Regions from separate parts of the Desulfovibrio sp. SGI.169 genome, predicted to be linked through region 1. Evidence: predicted binding sites of a transcription regulator. Region 1 holds the regulator's gene; each other region holds the start of a gene.
What was found. The regulator sigma-54, encoded in region 1, starts transcription at its own class of promoters, with help from an activator protein. The targets are predictions, from matches to a motif close to CTGGCACGGNNNNTGCTT.

Region 1 (5,829 bases):
TTCCGAGAATGTGACCGAGCGGAACGCGGCCTCGGTGTTCGAGGGCTGTGACGGCATTCTGGTGCCTGGCGGTTTCGGCTATCGCGGCGTGGAAGGCAAGATAGCGGCCATCCGCTATGCCCGTGAAAAGCGTGTGCCCTTTTTTGGCATCTGCCTGGGCATGCAGTGCGCGGTCATTGAGTTTGCCCGGCATGCGGCGGGTCTGGAAGATGCCAATTCAGAAGAATTTAATCCCCTGTCCGACCACAAGGTTATTTATCTGATGACCGAGTGGTTCGACTTCCGCACCAAAAATGTGGAAAAACGCGATGCCAGCAGCGACAAGGGCGGCACCATGCGTCTTGGCTCCTACCCCTGCAAGGTGCAGCCAGGCACCAGGGCCCATGAGGCGTACAAAAAGGATATGGTGGATGAGCGGCATCGCCACCGCTACGAATTTAACAATGCCTTCAAGGAAATTCTGGGACAGAAGGGCATGATCTTCAGCGGCACGGCCCCGGACGACTCTCTGGTGGAAATCATTGAACTGCCTGACCATCCCTGGTTTTTGGGCTGTCAGTTTCACCCTGAGTTCAAGTCCCGTCCCATGGCGGCCCATCCCCTGTTCCGCGAGTTCATCAAGGCGGCCAAGGGGCAATCCAGGGCCTGAATGCGGGATGCCGCCCGCCGCCGGGCTTGAAGCGCGCAAAGGTGGGCTTTTCGCCTCCCCGGGGCTGCCGACTTGTGTCGGCAGCCCCGGAAATCAGGAGCGGGGCGCGGCTTTGCCGCGCCGCAAGCGGCTGCTTTTCGTGTCTTTCAGCCGCGCAAGCGGCCTGAACGGCGCAAACATCGCAAAGCGTGCTTCGTCAATAGTCTGGCGCGAAAAGGGAGGCGAAACGTCTCCCTTTTCGCGCGCGGGTCAGCAGACTGCCGGTCTGGGCGAACCGCCGGCGCGGGCCTATTCCACCGCATCTTGTCGCAGCCTTCGGCTATTGCATAAATTGTCAGCATGTGGCACAATTCTTGTAAATAGAAAATTTGTTAAATATTTCACCTCGTCAGCGTAAAAGAGCGGTCATGGCACTGGAACTTCGTCAGCAATTGAAATTGGCCCAGCAGTTGGTCATGACGCCGCAACTGCAGCAGGCCATCAAACTGCTTCAGCTTTCGCGTCTGGAGCTGCTGGAGACCGTTCAGCAGGAGCTGCTGGACAATCCTTTTCTTGAAGAGTCTTCCGGCGATGACGCTGTTGATTCGGCTGCCCAAAGCGAGCGCCGGGACAGCGTTGAAGAGGAGGTTTATGACAAAGAATTGGCCAAGGACGCCTCGTGGGAGGACTACCTCGGCGAGTTTGCCAGCACTCCCCGCCTGATGCAGCAGCGCGAGTTTGAAGCCTCGGAAGAAATTTCACCTCTGGAAGCCCGCTATGCCGCCAAGCCTTCTCTGGAAGGGCATCTGCTCTGGCAGTTGCGTCTCTCCACACTGACCGACGAGCAAAAAGAAATCGGCGAGGTCATTATCGGCAATCTGGCTTCCTCCGGCTATTTGCAGGCCACGCTGGAAGAAATTGCGGAGATGACCAAATCTTCTTCCGACGCGGTGCGAACCGTGCTGGAGCGCGTGCAGCTGTTTGATCCCGTGGGCGTGGCCGCGCGCGACGCGCGGGAATGCTTGCTGATACAACTGAAAAGCCTGAATTACGACCGTGACCCCATCTTGCTTGAGCTGGTTCAATCCCACCTGGAAGACCTGGAGGCCAAGCGCTACAAGCCGCTGCTGCGCAAGTTCAAGCTAGATATGGAGGAACTCAAGGAATATCTTGATATCATCCAGAGTCTTGACCCGCTGCCCGGCGCGAGTTTCGGCGGCGGCGAACCCACCTATGTGAGTCCGGATGTCTTTGTCTACAAGATGGGCGATGAATTCGTCATTCTGCTCAATGAGGACGGGCTGCCGCAGTTGCAGCTTTCTTCGCTTTATCACATGGATATGGGAAGCTCCTCGGACAAGGAAAAGGAATACTTTGCAGAAAAAATGCGTTCGGCCACTTGGCTGATCAAGAGCCTGTACCAGCGTCAGCGCACGCTGTACAAGGTGGTGGAAAGCATTGTGCGCCATCAGCGGCCTTTTTTTGAGAACGGCGTCACCAGGCTGGCTCCGCTGATTCTGAAAGACATAGCCGATGATATCGGCATGCATGAATCCACGGTCAGCAGAATTACCAGCAATAAATATGTGGCCACGCCTCACGGAATTTTTGAACTGAAGTTTTTCTTCAACAGCGGTCTTGAGCTGGATGACGGCAGTCAGGTCGGCTCGGAAAGCGTCAAGGCCCTGATCAAGAAATTTATTGCCGATGAGGACCCCAAGGGGCCCCTGAGCGACGAACGCATCGGCGAGATGCTCAAGGAACGCCTGAAAGTGAACATAGCCCGCCGCACTGTGGCAAAATACCGCACGGCGCTGGATATTCCCTCGTCGTCACGTCGCAAGGAGCACTTCTGATCCCGCAGCGGTGCTTTGCAATCCCAAGGAGGAAACATGAATATATCTTTTGCGTTCAAGAACTTTGAGGCCTCCGATCATCTGAAGAAGTATGCCCGCCGCCGCATGGAAAAGCTGGGGCGTTTTTACGGCAAATCCGCCGGTCTGGAAGTAAACGTCGTGCTCACAGTGGACAAGTTCCGCCACCGCTGCGAAGTAACCGTCAGCGGTGAGGGGCTGCACATCAATGCCACAGAGCAGACTTCCGATATGTATGCGGCCATTGATCTTGTGGTTGACAAGGTGGAGGCTCAGATCAAGCGGCAGGTTTCCAGGGTCAAGGAGCAGCGCCGCAAGGCCCGCAACACTGAGGTGGATGTCTTCACCTATAACCTGGAAGCCCAGCATGAAGAAAATCAGCCCGTGGTGGGTACAGACCGCTTCGCCCCCAAGCCGTTGCATCTGGATGAGGCGCTGATGCAGCTGGATGCCATCGGCAGCGAGTTTCTGGTATTTCTCAATGCTGAAAGCAATCGCGTCAATGTGGTCTACCGGCGTCGCACCAGCGGTTATGCCCTGATTGACCCCGTGCTGTAGGTTGAGCCATGTTTGATCCGCCGGGCCGGTGGGTTTCCGCTCCGGTTCGGCGGCGTCCGCGAATATGCCATGAACACGCCACACGCTCCCTGTCGCAAGCCTTCCGGCGCGGATTTGACCGGGGTCGGTTCCGAAACCGCCACACGCGCCGTGCAGGTTTGCATTGTCACCGGCCTTTCCGGCGCCGGTAAAAGCACCGCTCTGCAAGTCTTTGAGGACTTGCGCTATTTTACCGTTGACGGTCTGCCCGCGAGCCTGGCGCCGGAAATGGCCGGCATGATGGAGCGGTCTTCCATGAGCCATTTCCGGGGCATTGCCCTGGGCATGGACATGCGCCAGAGCAATTTTTTGGATGAAATCAACGATGCGTTGAGCGTCATGGCCGCCAGGGGCATCCGACCGCTGTTGCTGTTTCTGGAGGCTGAGGCGCAGGTGCTCATGCGACGCTACGCCACCACCCGCCGCCCGCATCCTCTGGAACGCGAGGGCATGGGCCTTGAGGCCGCTCTTGCCGCCGAGCGCAACCGCCTGCGTGTCCTGCGGGAAATGGCTGATCTGGTCATCGACACTTCGCGTTTTTCCATCCATGACCTGCGGCGTTCCATTCAGAAGCGCTGGAGCGGCAACAAGGAAAATTTGCGCGCCATACGCGTCAATGTAATTTCCTTTGGCTTCAAGTACGGGGTTCCCCGCGAAGCGGACATGGTTTTTGATTTGCGTTTCCTGTCCAATCCATATTTTGTGGAAGATTTGCGCCCGCTGTGCGGCAAAGACAAGGCCGTCTCCGACTATGTTTTCGCCTCGGCCAGCGCAGTGGAATTTCGCAAGAAACTGCTGGATCTGCTTCTTTTTATACTGCCGCTGATGGAGGCCGAAGGCCGTTACCGCGTCACCATTGCCGTGGGCTGCACCGGAGGGCGGCACCGTTCTGTGGCTATGGCGGAGGAACTGGCGCAGGCGCTCCGGCAGGCGGACTATCCGGCTTCTCTGGAGCACCGGCATCTTGAACTTGGCTGAAAAAGCTGGCAGGCTGTGACCCGCGAGGAATGCCATGACGGATGAAAACAAGACGGCACAAGTCGGAATAATTCTGGTTGCGCATGCGGACTACGGTTCAGCCATGCTGCGCACTGCCGAGTTCATTCTGGGCCCGTTGAGCGACTGTAGTTCCATCAGTGTTGATGTTGCGCATGAAGTTTCCGAGACAGTACGCCGCCTGGACGATGCGGCCCAGCGTCTTGACAAGGGCGCGGGCGTCATCATCTTGACTGATATGTTTGGCGGCACGCCCACCAATCTGGCGCTTTCCCTGCTGGGCAGCCATAAGGTGGAGGTTGTCACGGGCGTCAATCTGCCCATGCTGCTGAAAGTTTTCACGTCACGCGACAAGCCGCTGGATGAGCTGGCCCAGATTGCCGGCGAGGCCGGGGCCAAGGGCATTGTGGTGGCCGGCAGTATGCTGCGCAACAAGGCCCGCGACAAATCGGGCGATTGATATATGTGGTTTCGTGTGGACAACCGCCTGGTGCATGGTCAGGTCATTGAAGCCTGGCTGCCGTATACCGGGAGCAAACATCTTATTGTGGCCAATGACGAGCTGGCTGCGGATATGTTGCGCCAGCAGATTGTGGAACTGGCCGTTCCCCAGCGGGTAAGCACTCATTTTATCCCTGTATGCGAATTGGCGGCAACGCTGGATATGTGCGGCGAAGACAGTTTTGTGCTGTTCGCCAACTGTCAGGACGCCCGCCGGGCTTGTGATGACGGCGTTGAAATGTCGGTGTTGAATATGGGCAATCTTCATTACGGGCCGGACAAGTTGCAGTTGTTGCCGCATGTGGCGCTTTCCGGGCGGGACAGGGAAGACTTGCGGATAATCAGACAACATCTTGTGCAGTTGGACTTTCGTTGTGTGCCTACTGAAAACGTGCGAGACTCTTATGATCAACTTCTCTGAGCTGATGCAGACAGGGTTGCCGTACGCTTTTTTTTTGTCCTGGCGGGGGCGGCGCGCTCTTCCTGTATTGTCGGCCTGCTGGACAGACCCCTTTGCCTGGCGCTGATTGCGGGCGTCTGCACTTCTGACTGGGCACTGGCCCTGTCTCTTGGCATTATATGTGAATTACTCTGGCTGGATGTGCTGGAGCTGGGCAGTGTAGTGCCCCCCTTCGGCAGTCTGAGTTTTCTGCTGCTTTTTCCTCTGGCCGCGCATTTCGATCTGAATCAGCCGGGGGAACTGTTGCTGCCCCTGATTTTGGTCATGCTTGCCGCGTATCTGGGCGCTTTTTTGGAACGCAGTCTGCGCATCCATGAAAACCGGCTGGTGGACAGGGTGGAATCATGGTGCGCCGGTGGCGGCCATTCGCTTGCGCCTGCGGGCGCTGTGCTGCGCATCATGTCACTCCGGGCCGTTTTGCAGTTCTTGTTATTTGTTCTGTGCTATGCGCTGCTCTTCTGTCTGCTCTCCATCCTGACGGCGTGTCAGACCCTGCCGCGTCTTATGCTGCTGAACTGGCCCATGTTGTATGTGGCGGCCTTGATGGGTGCGGTGCTTTCGCTGCGCACCCGGCGTGCCTATATGATGTTGATCGGCAGCCTGGGAACTCTCGCCCTGCTGCTCTGGGCCGAAGAGAGCGGGCTGGTCTGAGACGCGCGCGACTTCCACCGCTTTTTGCAGCATCCCGCTCCCCGTATGCAGAGGGCGTCGGGCCTGTTCTTGACATGCGCATTAAGAATCCCTACAAGGGGGCAACGCGCTCGTAGCTCAGT
Region 2 (5,829 bases), on a different contig from region 1:
CGTCGCGCTGATTGTTCCGCGTGGGGCCGGTGACGCCATCGCGGGCCGCGCTTTTGTCCACAAACCAGAGGCGCGGGCCGCAGACCGGGCAGGCCGTGGGCTGGGCGTGAAAGCGGCGGTCGGCGGGCGCGGCGTATTCCGCCGCGCAACGCGGGCAGAGCGGAAAACAGCTCATGGTGGTGGTGGCCCGGTCATAGGGAATGGCGCGGGTGATGGTGTAGCGCGGCCCGCAATTGGTGCAGTTGGTAAAGGCATAGCCGTAACGGCGGTTGGCCGGGTCGCGCATATCCGCGAGGCAGTCCGGGCAGACGCCCATATCCGGGCTGACCAGCACGCTGTGCCCGGCATGGCTGTGGCTGGGCACAATGGCGAAGGCCGTTTCGGCGGGCAGGGGCGGCAATTCCTCTTCATCCAGTCCCGTCAGCCGGGCCAGGGGGGGCAGCTCCGCCCGCAGGCGGCGGCCGAAGCGCGCCACCTCCTCCGGCGCGCCCTGCACCTCCATGCGCACGCCGTCCGAGGTATTGCCCACCGTGCCGGTAAGCCCCCCTTCCAGAGCCAGTCTGTAGACAAAAGGACGAAAGCCCACGCCCTGAACCTGCCCGGCGGCCACATAGGCCCGGCGCGTTATCTGTTTCATATCCATTATCGCACTGTAGACCAAAAGGGAAAAGTACGCCAGATAAGCAGAGCGTCGCGACAGGGCATGCGCCTCTGATTTGAGCCTGCCAGTCTGCCGTTTCGTCGCGAGGGCCGTCAAAACCCGTAACCTGTTTTTTAATGAGGTTTGAGCCTCGTGTCTGATTGCAAAAATTCCGCGCGGAATTCCGCACGGAATTTTTGCAAGACCGTTCGCGAAAAAACGTGGTTTTCGCTCACTCGCGGCGGCTGCGTCGCCGCAGAATCCTTACGGATTTTGCAGTGCCTGCTTTTGCAATCAGGCGCTAGCCGCGCTTCAGCTCCATAGCCTTCTGGAGCATCTGGTCCGCCGTGGTCACCACCTTGCTGTTGGACTGAAAACCGCGCTGAGTGATGATCATGTTGACCATTTCCGTAGCCATGTCCACATTGGATACTTCGATGTTATATGCGTTCACGGAACCGTAGTTTTCCGTGCCGGCCACGCCCATGTCCATCTGGCCGGCCTCGGCCGTGGCGGCAAAAAGATTGCCGCCCTCGCGGCGCAGGCCGTCCTCGCTGACAAAGCGGCAGACGGGAATCTGCCACAGGTTTTGATCCTGCCCGTTGGAATAGCGGCCCACCACCGTGCCGTCGGTTTTGACGGCGACAGTGCTCAGAATGCCTTCGCCGTAACCGTCCTGGGCATAGGCGCCGCGGGGCGCGGAGCTGTTGTAGAGCGTGCTGGCGCCTTCAGCCCGCACGGCGTCCGTGCCCATGGAGGGCAGCCTGGCCTGATCCGTGCCCACATCCGCCGCTGAAGCCGGGGCGTTCCGCCAGCCTCCGGCGGCGCTGATGCCGAAGTTCACGGCCATGGTCGCGCCGTCCAGAGTAAGTTGCGGCAGGCCCCCGTTCAGCTCGGCCGGTTGCCAGTCCGCCAGATCCTTGCTGCCTGCCGCGGCGGGCGTAAAGGCGGACATGCCCGTCAACCTGCCCGAAGCGTCGAATTGCAGCACGCCGCTCATCAGCAGGCCGTCGCCCGGTGAAGGCTCAAGGGCGTTGCCGTCGGCATCGGTCTTGCCCGCGGCGGAGGCTCCGGCGGCAATAAGAAATTCGATCATGGAGTCCGAAGCGCCGCCGGGCGCGCCGTCAAAATACGCCGTGACCGTATGGGCGTTGCCGTCGGCGTCGTAGAGCGTCATGCCCTGGGAATAATTGTAGGAACCGCTGGAAAGCGGCCTGGAGGCCGTGGCGTCATAGAGGTTCAGCAGGCTGAAATAGGGGTTGTCTTCACTCACGGCGTTGTCCTGACCCGAGTTCAGGTTCATGGTCAGATCCACCCGCGCCGTTCCCTTGCCCGGCATGACGCCGAATTTGTCGATCCTGACTTCCTGCAGGCCGCCCAGGCTGCCGTCTTCATTATATTTGTAGCCGTTGAGGGCCAGGCCGGTGGGGGTGCGCCAGACGCCCTCGTTGTCCGGGCGAAAATCGCCCGCCCTGGTATAGTAAAGGCTCACGCCGTCGGTCACCTGGAAAAAGCCCTTGCCGTTGATGGCCATGTCTGTGACCGTATTGCTGGACTCCATGGCCCCCTGGGTGAAGATGGTGCGCACCGTGTCCACCTGCACGCCCTTGCCGGTCTGGCCCAGGGCCACGCGCGAATCCTCCTGGTTGTTCCACCATTCGCCCATGCCGGCCTGGCCTGTGTAGATCAGGTCAGAGAACAGAATGCTCTGCTGCTTGTAGCCGATGGTGCTCACATTGGCCAGATTGTTGGTGGTCACCTGCATGCCCTGGCTCAGACCCTTCATGCCGGTGGCGCCGATATACAGTGCCGAATTCACGCTGCCGCCTCCTGAAACGGATTACCTTCAAGACCTGGCGTTCTTAAAGTTTTCCTGCCCGCAATCAAATGGGCGAAGAGGAAAAATATTCCTCTCCGCCCCGTAATAAAGCAGTATTCGTGCCAATGGCATCGCAATCCGGCGCGGCGGCGCGACCGGCCCGTCTCTATTTTTCCAGGGGCAGACCGTCCGCCTGCCAGGCCTCAATGCCCTGGTTCATATGCAATATGGTCTTGACCCCGGCCTTTTCCAGCGTTTCGGCGGCTTCGGCGGAGCGCCGCCCCGTGCGGCAGTAGAGCAGCACGGGCTGTTCCCTGGGCAGGGCCGCCGCCTCCAGATCAAAGCGACCGCCGAAAAAGTCCATATTGCGCGCGCCGGGCAGATGCCCCCGCCGAAACTCGTCAGGCGTGCGCACATCCAGAATCAGCAGGCCCTGTGGCGGAGACTGAAGCAGAGCCGCCGCTTCCCGCGTGCCGATGTCTCTGGCCCGGGCCGCGTCAGGCCAGGCATGAAGCAGAAGGCAGAACGCGGCGCAGAGCAGCGCGCGGGCCGGCAGGCCACGCGCAATGGCGCGGCCGGAAGTCGGAAAAGAATGCCGGAACATGGCCATGCCTTTACTTTTGGAAGGCCGCCAGCGCCTTGGCAAAGCCGTCGGCGGCGCTGCGTATCACGTTTTCGCCCACGCAGAAGGCCAGGCGGAAATAACCGGGGCAGCCGAAGCCCGATCCGGGCACGGCCAGCACGCGTTCTTCCAGCAGGCGATTGACAAAGGCCACGTCATCCCCGCCCGGCGCTTTGGGGAAAAAGTAGAACGCGCCCGCGGGCGTCTGAAAATCATAGCCGGCGTCGCGCAGCACTTCCGCCATGGCCTTGCGCCGTGACGCGTAAACGGAAAGGTCCACCTGGCTGCCCAGCGCCCTGGCCATGATGTGCTGGCCGATGACCGGCGGGTTGACAAAGCCCAGAATGCGGTTGGTCAGGGTCAGCCCGGCCATGAGTTCGGCCTTTTCCCGCAGGCGGGGCGAGAGGGCCACATAACCCACCCGTTCGCCGGGCAGGGAAAGATTTTTGGAAAAGGAGCTGATGGCCACGGCGTACGGGTAGAGGGGAAGCACCGAAGGCACTTCCGCGCCGTCATAGGCCAGAAAGCGGTACGGCTCGTCCGCCGCCAGCCAGATGGGCCGTCCGTATTCCTGACTCTTGTTTTCCAGAAGCTCGGCAAGGGCGGTGAGCTCTTTGCGGCTGTAGATGACGCCCGTGGGGTTGTGCGGGGAGTTGATGAGCACCACCCGCGTTTTTTCGCTGACGGCTTCCTCCAGAGCGGCGAGATCCGGGGCAAAGGTGTCCTTGCGGCTCATGACGGCCCTGAACGCGCCGCCGTGGTTGGCCGCATAAAAGCCGTATTCCACGAAATAGGGGGCAAAGCTGATCAACTCCTCGCCGGGATTGAGCACGGCCCGCAGAAAGGCGTTCAGCCCGCCCGCCGCGCCGCAGGTCAACAATACATCGTCAGCCGTGAGCCTGACGCCCTGCTCGGCGCTGAGGTGGGCGGCCAGCTTTTCGCGCAGCCAGGGGAAGCCGCCGTTGGGCATATAGCCGAAGGCAAAGGGCTCGCCCGCGTGCCCGGCGAAGTCGCGCAGCCCTTCGGCCACGGCGGGCGGCGCGGGCAGATCGGGGTTGCCCAGGCTGAAGTCATAGACATTTTCCGCGCCGTAGCGCGCCTTGAGCTGCCCCCCCGCCTCGAACATGCGGCGTATCCACGAAGCGTTGCCCAGATATCCGCTTACGCTGTCTGCAAGAATTGACATAGGAGACTCCTGCTGGTTGTTGTCTTCGTCATGAGTATTGGTTATAGCTTTGCTGAGATACAGAATGCAATCTCCACCGGAGGATACGAATGCGTCTGACCATATTCGCAAAAACGGCGCGATTCTTTGTGCCCTCGCTTTTCGCCGCTTTGCTGCTGCCCGCCTGCTCCGCCAAAGAAGCCGAGCGGGAACAGGGCATGTCCATTGTCGTCAGCTTGCGTGACGTGCACCGCTGTTCGCGCATTTCCCCTGAAATCGCCGTTGCCGACATGCCCGCCGGCACGCGGTCTTTTGACGTGCGCCTGGTGGAATACGGCGACGAAGAGCGTTTCTTCGGCGGCGGCTCCTGGCTCAATGACGGTTCGGGCGTCATCCCTGAAGGCGGCCTTACCCGCCATTATCGCGGCCCCTGCCCCCCGGCGGGCGAAAGCCGGGACTACGCCTTTGTGGTTTCAGCCATGGGCAAGGACAGCATGCAGCCTCTGGCCGTGCGGCTCTATCGTTTTACTCAGGAATAGGCCCCGCGTCCATGCCTTTCGCAACAGGAACCCCGCCCGATCAGTCCGGCGGGGTTCCTGTTTTATGCCGGCGTCGCGCAAAGGCAGACCGAACAGGCGCGCCCGCCGGCATGGCGGCGCGCATAAGCTCCGTCCGTCCGTTCACGCCGTCGCGGGCGCGTTTTTCTGCAAGCGGCGGCGCTGTGGCGGCAGTGGCCTTTGCCAGCGCCTGCTTGCAAAAGCAGACACCACAAAATCCGTAGGGATTTCGCGGCGGCGCGGCCGGGTTCATTCACGAAAAACCACGTTTTTTTCACGAACGATCCCGCAAAAATTCTTCGCGGAGTTCCGCGCGGAATTTTTGCAATTAGACGCTAGTCTTCCTTGAGTTCCGGCGGCACGGCCACGGCCGTGGTGATGATCCGCCGCCGCGCGGGGGCCGCCGCCGTGTTGCCGGCGGCGGTTTTTCTGGTCGCCGGTTCGGGCAGGGCGTTATACAGGTTCCAGAAGGCCGGGTACAGGCTGGTCATGATGCCGGGGTTGCCCAGGCGGAAACCCTGGCTGCCCGCGCCGCGCGCGCAGGCGGCCAGGGCCAGGGCCAGGGCCCAGAGTGGCGAGGGGGCGTTCCAGGCTTGCGCGGCATTTTGTCGCGCGTCTTCTTGCGCTATTTTGCACAAGCCGCCCTCCTCCTTCCGCTCCAGACCCACGGCATGGAGAAAGCTGGTCACGTCATTCATATCCGCGCCGGGCAGATCGGGCAGACTCGCCTCGCCGTCGCGCAAGGCCGCGCAGGCGGCCAGGGCCGCGGGCAACGGCGTCCAGCCCGCGGGCAGTTCGGCCAGAAGCCCGGCGGGCAGGGTCGTGAGCAAGGCGCGCTTCAGGGGCGCGGCGGCCCGGGCGCGTACCGCGCCGTCCCGTCCGTTCTCTCCGGCCTGTTCGCGGCGCAGATCCAGGCCCAGAGCCTGAAGCAGCTCCCAGGCGGCCTGAGTTCCCGGCCATTGCGGCCAATCGCCGTTCAGGCGCGTCTCGCCGGAGAGCGCCAGAGGCAGCGCCAGCAAAAAGACG
Region 3 (5,829 bases), on a different contig from region 1:
CAGAATGCGGTCGCGCGCTTCCCTGGCCTGTTCCAGAGGGGCCTGGACGCTCTGTGTTTTTTCCACGGCCTTTTCCAGTTTTTCCACACCGGCCTGCAGGGCCGTGATATGGTTATGCAGCAGCTTGAAATATTTCTCTTCGCACGCGGCGGCCTTGTCGCCCAGCACGGAGCGGGTTTTGAGCGCCGCGTCGGCGGCTTTGGTCTGCGCTTCGAGGCACTGCGGCAGCACCATGGTACGCACCATGTTGGCCATCAGGTTTCCTTCAATGCAAAGAGTTTTTCCGTAATTTTCAAGTAATATTTCCTGTCTGGCCAGAATTTCACGCTCACTCAGAATACCGTGTCGCAAAAAGACGTTCATCACGTCCGGGTCACTGTAATGCTCAAGAGCTGTAACGGTATTGTTATAATTGGGAAGGCCGCGTTTGGCCGCTTCTTTGGGCCAGGAGGCGGAATAGCCGTTGCCGTTGAACACCACCGGCATGTGTTGCCTGAACAGCCGGGGCAGCAAATCCTGCAAGGCCGCATTGAGCCTGGTTCCGGCGGAAACGGCGGCCTCCAGTTCGGTGGCGATGTCATCCAGAGCGCAGGCTACCGCGGCATTGAGCGCGATATTCACCGGAGCCACGGACTGCGAGGAACCCACGGCCCGGAATTCGAACTTGTTGCCGGTAAAGGCGAAGGGGCTGGTGCGGTTGCGGTCGGAAAGATCCACCGGCAGAGGGGGCAGTGTGGAAACGCCCACCTCCATGACCGGATTTTTTTTGTTTCTGGCATGACTGCCGTGAATGATGCCGTTCAGCACTTCTGTGAGCTGCTCGCCCAGATAGACCGAAAGAATGGCTGGCGGCGCCTCATTGGCGCCCAGGCGGTGATCGTTGCCCGCCCCCACAGTGCCCAGGCGCAGGGCCGTGCCGTGCTGGTGCACGGCACGCAGCACCGCGGCCAGAAAGACCAGAAACTGCGCGTTGTCCTGCGGCGTGGCGCCGGGATTGAGCAAGTTCTGGCCATCGGAATCGCACAGGGACCAGTTATTGTGTTTGCCGCTGCCGTTGACTCCGGCAAAGGGCTTTTCATGCAGCAGGCAGACAAAGCCGTGCTTGGCGGCCATATGCCGCATCATGTTCATGGTCAGCATATTATGGTCGCAGGCGATATTGGCTTCTTCATAGACCGGCGCGATTTCAAACTGGCCGGGGGCCACCTCATTGTGCCGGGTTTTGGCGGGAATGCCCAAAGCCAGCAGTTCATTTTCCACATCCTGCATGAAGCTCATGACTCTGCCGGGGATGGCTCCGAAGTAGTGATCCTCCATTTCCTGCCCCTTGGGCGAAGGCGCGCCCAAGAGGGTACGGCCCGCCAGCATGATGTCCGGTCGCAGAACTGCCATATTCCTGTCCACCAGAAAATATTCCTGCTCAGGGCCGACCATGGCCCGCACATGGCTGGCCGAGTTGTTGCCGAACAGCTTCAGGATGCGCAGAGCCTGCCGGGACAAGGCTGAAATGGAACGCAACAGCGGAATCTTACGATCCAGCGCCTCGCCGGAATAGGAATAGAAATAGGTCGGGATATGCAGAGTCGCGCCGTAGGGCTGGCGGATGATGAACGCCGGCGACGAGGGATCCCAGGCGGTGTAGCCGCGCGCCTCAAAGGTGGAGCGAATGCCGCCGGACGGAAAGGAGGAGGCGTCCGGCTCGCCGCTGATCAGCATCTTGCCGGAAAATTCGCTGATGACCTGCCCGTCGGCCGACGGAGCGAGAAAGGCATCGTGCTTTTCCGCGGTCAGCCCGGTCATGGGGTGAAACCAGTGCGTATAGTGGGTGGCGCCATTTTCAATGGCCCAGTCTTTCATGGCGTTGGCCACCACATCGGCGATTTCCGGATTCAGGCGTTCGCCGTCGCGGATGGTTTTGGCCAGCTTGCGGTAAACATCTTTGGGCAGTCGCTTGCGCATCACGGCAAAGCCGAAGACGTTGCGCCCGAAAATCTCGCCGGCCTCATGCGACTTTTCCTCCTGGCTGGAGGGAACCACCGGCGTTGCATCAACTGCCTTGAATACCGCCTTGTTGCGGAGGGAACTCATACCATCGTCTCCTTTCATTTCAAAAAATATGAATGCCTACAGCGCGTCTTCACCGCGTTCGCCCGTGCGGATGCGCACCGCGTCCCGCACATCGCTGATGAATATCTTGCCGTCGCCCACCTGACCGGTGCGGGCTGTGGCCGCCACGACATTGAGCACCTTTTCCAAGGCCTCGTCGTGCAGCACCAGTTCAATCTTGATCTTGGGCAGGCAGTCCACCTGCATGGTGGTGCCCCGGTATACTTCGGTATGCCCGCGCTGGCGACCGAAGCCCCTGATTTCCGAATAGTTCATGCCGTGAATGCCCAGCTTTGAGAGCTCTTCCTTGACCCTCTCCAACATGCCGGGCCGGATGATGATTTCCAGTTTCTTCATGAGATGTCCCCTTCGCCGCTTGCGGCTTACAGCGAATAGCCGCGTTCGTTATGCTCACTCAGATCCAGGCCGACATATTCCGCTTCAGGCGCCACGCGCAGCCCCACAATGGCATCCACGACGCAGAGCAGAAGACGGCTCACCGCATAGGCGAAGACCCATGTGCCCAGCACGGAGATGAACTGCACCCAGAGCTGATGTGGATTGCCGTAAAACAGACCGTCCACGTCGTTGATGGCCGCACTGGCAAACAGACCGGTGGCAAGCGCGCCCCAGGTGCCGCCCAGACCGTGGATGCCCACCACGTCCAGCGCGTCGTCATAGCCGAACCTGTTCTTGAGCAGCACGCCGCCATAGCAGACCATGCCGCCTATAAAGCCGATAAGCATGGCGGGCAGCAGGCCCACAAAGCCCGCGCCGGGCGTGATGGCCACCAGACCGGCCAGAGCGCCGGAAATGGCGCCCAGGCTGGTGGGCTTGCCGGTGCGCCTCCATTCCACCAGCATCCAGCCGAGGATGCCGCAGGCCGAGGCCAGATGGGTGGTCAGCAGGGCCTGACCGGCCAGCGAACCGGCGGCCAGGGCGCTGCCAGCATTGAAGCCGAACCAGCCGAACCAGAGCAAGCCGCCGCCCAGCAGGGTGAAGGGCAGATTATTGGGTGTGAAGCTCTGCGGGCCTGTGGACAGCCGGGGGCCAAGAGCCTGGGCGCAGGCCAGCGCGCCCGCGCCGGAAGCCATATGAACCACCGCGCCGCCGGCGAAGTCCACAGCGCCCAGCTTGGCCATCCAGCCGCCGCCCCAGACCCAGTGGGCCATGGGCGCATAGGCGAGGATCATCCAGAGGCCGGAGAAGAGCAGCATGGCCGAGAAGCGGATGCGCTCGGCGTATGCGCCGGAAACCAGTGCCACTGTCAGAACCGCGAACATACACTGAAAGGCCACAAAGACGGTGTGCGGAAGATTGGAGGCCGCCGGAGCGGCCGTGCCCTCGACCCCGTTCAGGAACAGATAGGAAAAATTGCCGATCAGGCCGCCGACGTCCTCGCCAAAGGCCAGGGTGTAGCCCACAAGAGCCCAGAGCACGGTAGTCAGGCCCAGACTGGCGTAACTGTGCATGTGTGTGGAAAGCACATTGCGCGCACGAACCAGACCACCGTAAAACAGGGCCAGAGCCGGGGTCATCAGCATGACCATGGTGGCGCAGATAATGATAAAAGCCGTATCCGAAACGTTCATCCCAAAACTCCCTTATGGCCGCTGCCGCCCGCAACTTCCGTCGTGTCGTCTTCCCGGGAACGACACGAACCTGGCACCTGCGGCGGGCCCATCCGGCCAGACCAAACTCTGAAGATGCAGTCGGCGTCTCTCTGCACCCTGGCGCGGCACATGCCGCGCTTTCCGGCATCCTGTAGGCACAATCCGTGCCAGGGCCGGACGGTAAAGGCGCATGAGACGTATCAATATGATTTTAATGAATATTTTTAAATGATGTGGAACGGATGAGGCTGAAGACGGTTTGCGATGGAGTATTTTTTCTACAAATTTGTCGAAAAAAGAAAAAGTCCTTCGCCCCATGAGGGCATCCGAAGGATTCATTTGCGGGATAGTGTTGAATGACAGTATGTTATAGGATATATTTAAAATCTACATTTATGTTGTTTTTATAATGCGTCGATGCCGCCAAACAGGCAAGGCCGCCCTTATTGCGCGAAACAGCCCCTTTTCAGCGAGGCTGCCCGCAGGGCGCGGGCTATGTGCAAAATCTACATTTTGGATGATTTGTATTCAGGCGTCATGGTCAGCGGATCGCCCCCCCTTACGGGCGTGGCGAAAGCTCTTATAGTTGATGCCGTATTTTTTCAGGCGCAGCCCCATGATTCGCTCTGTCAGCCCCAGGCTGGCCGCGGCCCGGCCCATCTGCCCGCGGCTGGATTCCAGGGCTTCCACAATACAGGCCCGCTCCAGTTCATCCAGACGCTCCCGCAGGCTGCCGGTCAGGCCAGGCCGAAGAACGCAACGATCCTCACCGTTGTGGCCGGCGCAGCGCATGCTGTGCAGAGCGGGGGGCAGATGCTGGGGCAGCACCAGGCTTTCGCGGCCCAGCAGCAAGACGGCGCGCTCCATGACGTTCTCCAGCTCCCGGATATTGCCGGGCCAGTCATAGCGCTGGAGCATATCCATGACGGCCAGGGAAAGGCGCACATTCCTCCGGGCGTTGGCGAGCGAGTATTTTTGGATAAAGTGGCTGGCCAGAGGCAGAATATCCTCAGGCCGCTGACGCAATGGGGGCAGAAAAACAGGAAAAACATTGAGGCGGTAAAACAAGTCCCGGCGGAATTTCCCCTCCTCCGCCATCCGCTCAAGATCGCGGTTTGTGGCGGTGATGAAGCGCACATCCACATGCAGGGTCTCCATGCCGCCCAGACGCTCAAAGGCGCGCTCCTGCAAGACGCGCAACAGTTTGGCCTGGGTCATCAGCGAAAGTTCGCCCACCTCGTCCAGAAACAGCGTGCCGCCGTGCGCCAGTTCGAAGCGCCCCTTGCGGGTGGCGCTGGCCCCGGTAAAGGCCCCGCGCTCGTGTCCAAACAATTCGCTTTCAATGAGGTTTTCCGGCAGGGCCGCGCAATTGAGCGAAATGAAGGGCCGGGCCGCGCGGGCGCTGGCCGCGTGGATAGCCTTGGCGGCCAGTTCCTTGCCGGTGCCGGACTCGCCCTGCAAAAAAACCGTGGTGGCGGACGGAGCCACCTGCGCAATCTGGGCATAGACCTTCTGCATGCTTTCCGAATTGCCTACAAATCCCCTGGGGCGCAGTGAGGGCGGACTTTCCTCGTCCATTCGCTCCTGCGTTTCCAGCGCCGCATGCCCCAGCAAGGTGGCGATGATCAGCAGCAGACGGACTTCATCTTCCAGGGTGGCGGCGTCCGCCAGCAGGCGATCCACGGAAAGCGCGCCCACCACATGGTTGTTGAGGCGAATGGGCACACAGATAAAGGATATGCCCTCTTTTTTCAGATCGCGCGAGCGGGTCTTGTTCAGAAACAGCGGCTCTTCGGAGACATCAGAAATATACATGGCGCGACCGCTTTCAATAACCCGACCGGTGATGCCTTCACCGCGCACATACCGACCGCGCTGGCGCTCCGCGGGTTTGAGTCCGTAGGATGACTCAATGCGTATCTCGCCGGTCTGCGGCGACACCAGGGTGATGGCGCCGCGCATCATGTGCAGATGCACGGCCATCAGAGCTAAAGCCTTGTCCAGAGCCCGCGCCACGTCGCTGGCGGCATCCATGAGCTGCGCCAGTTCCTGCAACAGGCGAAGTTGGCTCTCACAGTGCGCGTCAATGGACGCCGGCTGCGGGGACGGA

Region 2: the regulator sigma-54 is predicted to act here: its motif matches at 2,568-2,585, upstream of ACQRA4_RS09930 (flagellar hook protein FlgE).
Region 3: the regulator sigma-54 is predicted to act here: its motif matches at 3,873-3,890, upstream of ACQRA4_RS12895 (ammonium transporter).

Annotation. Positions count from the first base shown of each region.
Region 1 is NZ_JBNPLS010000020.1:251-6,079, reverse strand. Features, by position in the region: gene ACQRA4_RS10170 (CTP synthase) at 1-649, shown strand, start outside; gene rpoN (RNA polymerase factor sigma-54) at 1,057-2,484, shown strand; gene hpf (ribosome hibernation-promoting factor, HPF/YfiA family) at 2,521-3,060, shown strand; gene rapZ (RNase adapter RapZ) at 3,130-4,077, shown strand; gene ACQRA4_RS10150 (PTS sugar transporter subunit IIA) at 4,112-4,555, shown strand; gene ACQRA4_RS10145 (PTS sugar transporter subunit IIB) at 4,559-5,017, shown strand; gene ACQRA4_RS10140 (hypothetical protein) at 5,198-5,707, shown strand; tRNA gene ACQRA4_RS10135 (tRNA-Arg) at 5,814-5,829, shown strand, end outside.
Region 2 is NZ_JBNPLS010000019.1:4,195-10,023, forward strand. Features, by position in the region: gene hypF (carbamoyltransferase HypF) at 1-643, opposite strand, end outside; gene ACQRA4_RS09930 (flagellar hook protein FlgE) at 942-2,459, opposite strand; gene ACQRA4_RS09935 (rhodanese-like domain-containing protein) at 2,626-3,063, opposite strand; gene ACQRA4_RS09940 (pyridoxal phosphate-dependent aminotransferase) at 3,074-4,267, opposite strand; gene ACQRA4_RS09945 (MbtF) at 4,357-4,785, shown strand; gene ACQRA4_RS09950 (3-phosphoshikimate 1-carboxyvinyltransferase) at 5,139-5,829, opposite strand, start outside.
Region 3 is NZ_JBNPLS010000043.1:366-6,194, forward strand. Features, by position in the region: gene ACQRA4_RS12885 (glutamine synthetase III) at 1-2,088, opposite strand, end outside; gene ACQRA4_RS12890 (P-II family nitrogen regulator) at 2,125-2,463, opposite strand; gene ACQRA4_RS12895 (ammonium transporter) at 2,490-3,698, opposite strand; gene ACQRA4_RS12900 (sigma-54 interaction domain-containing protein) at 4,248-5,829, opposite strand, start outside.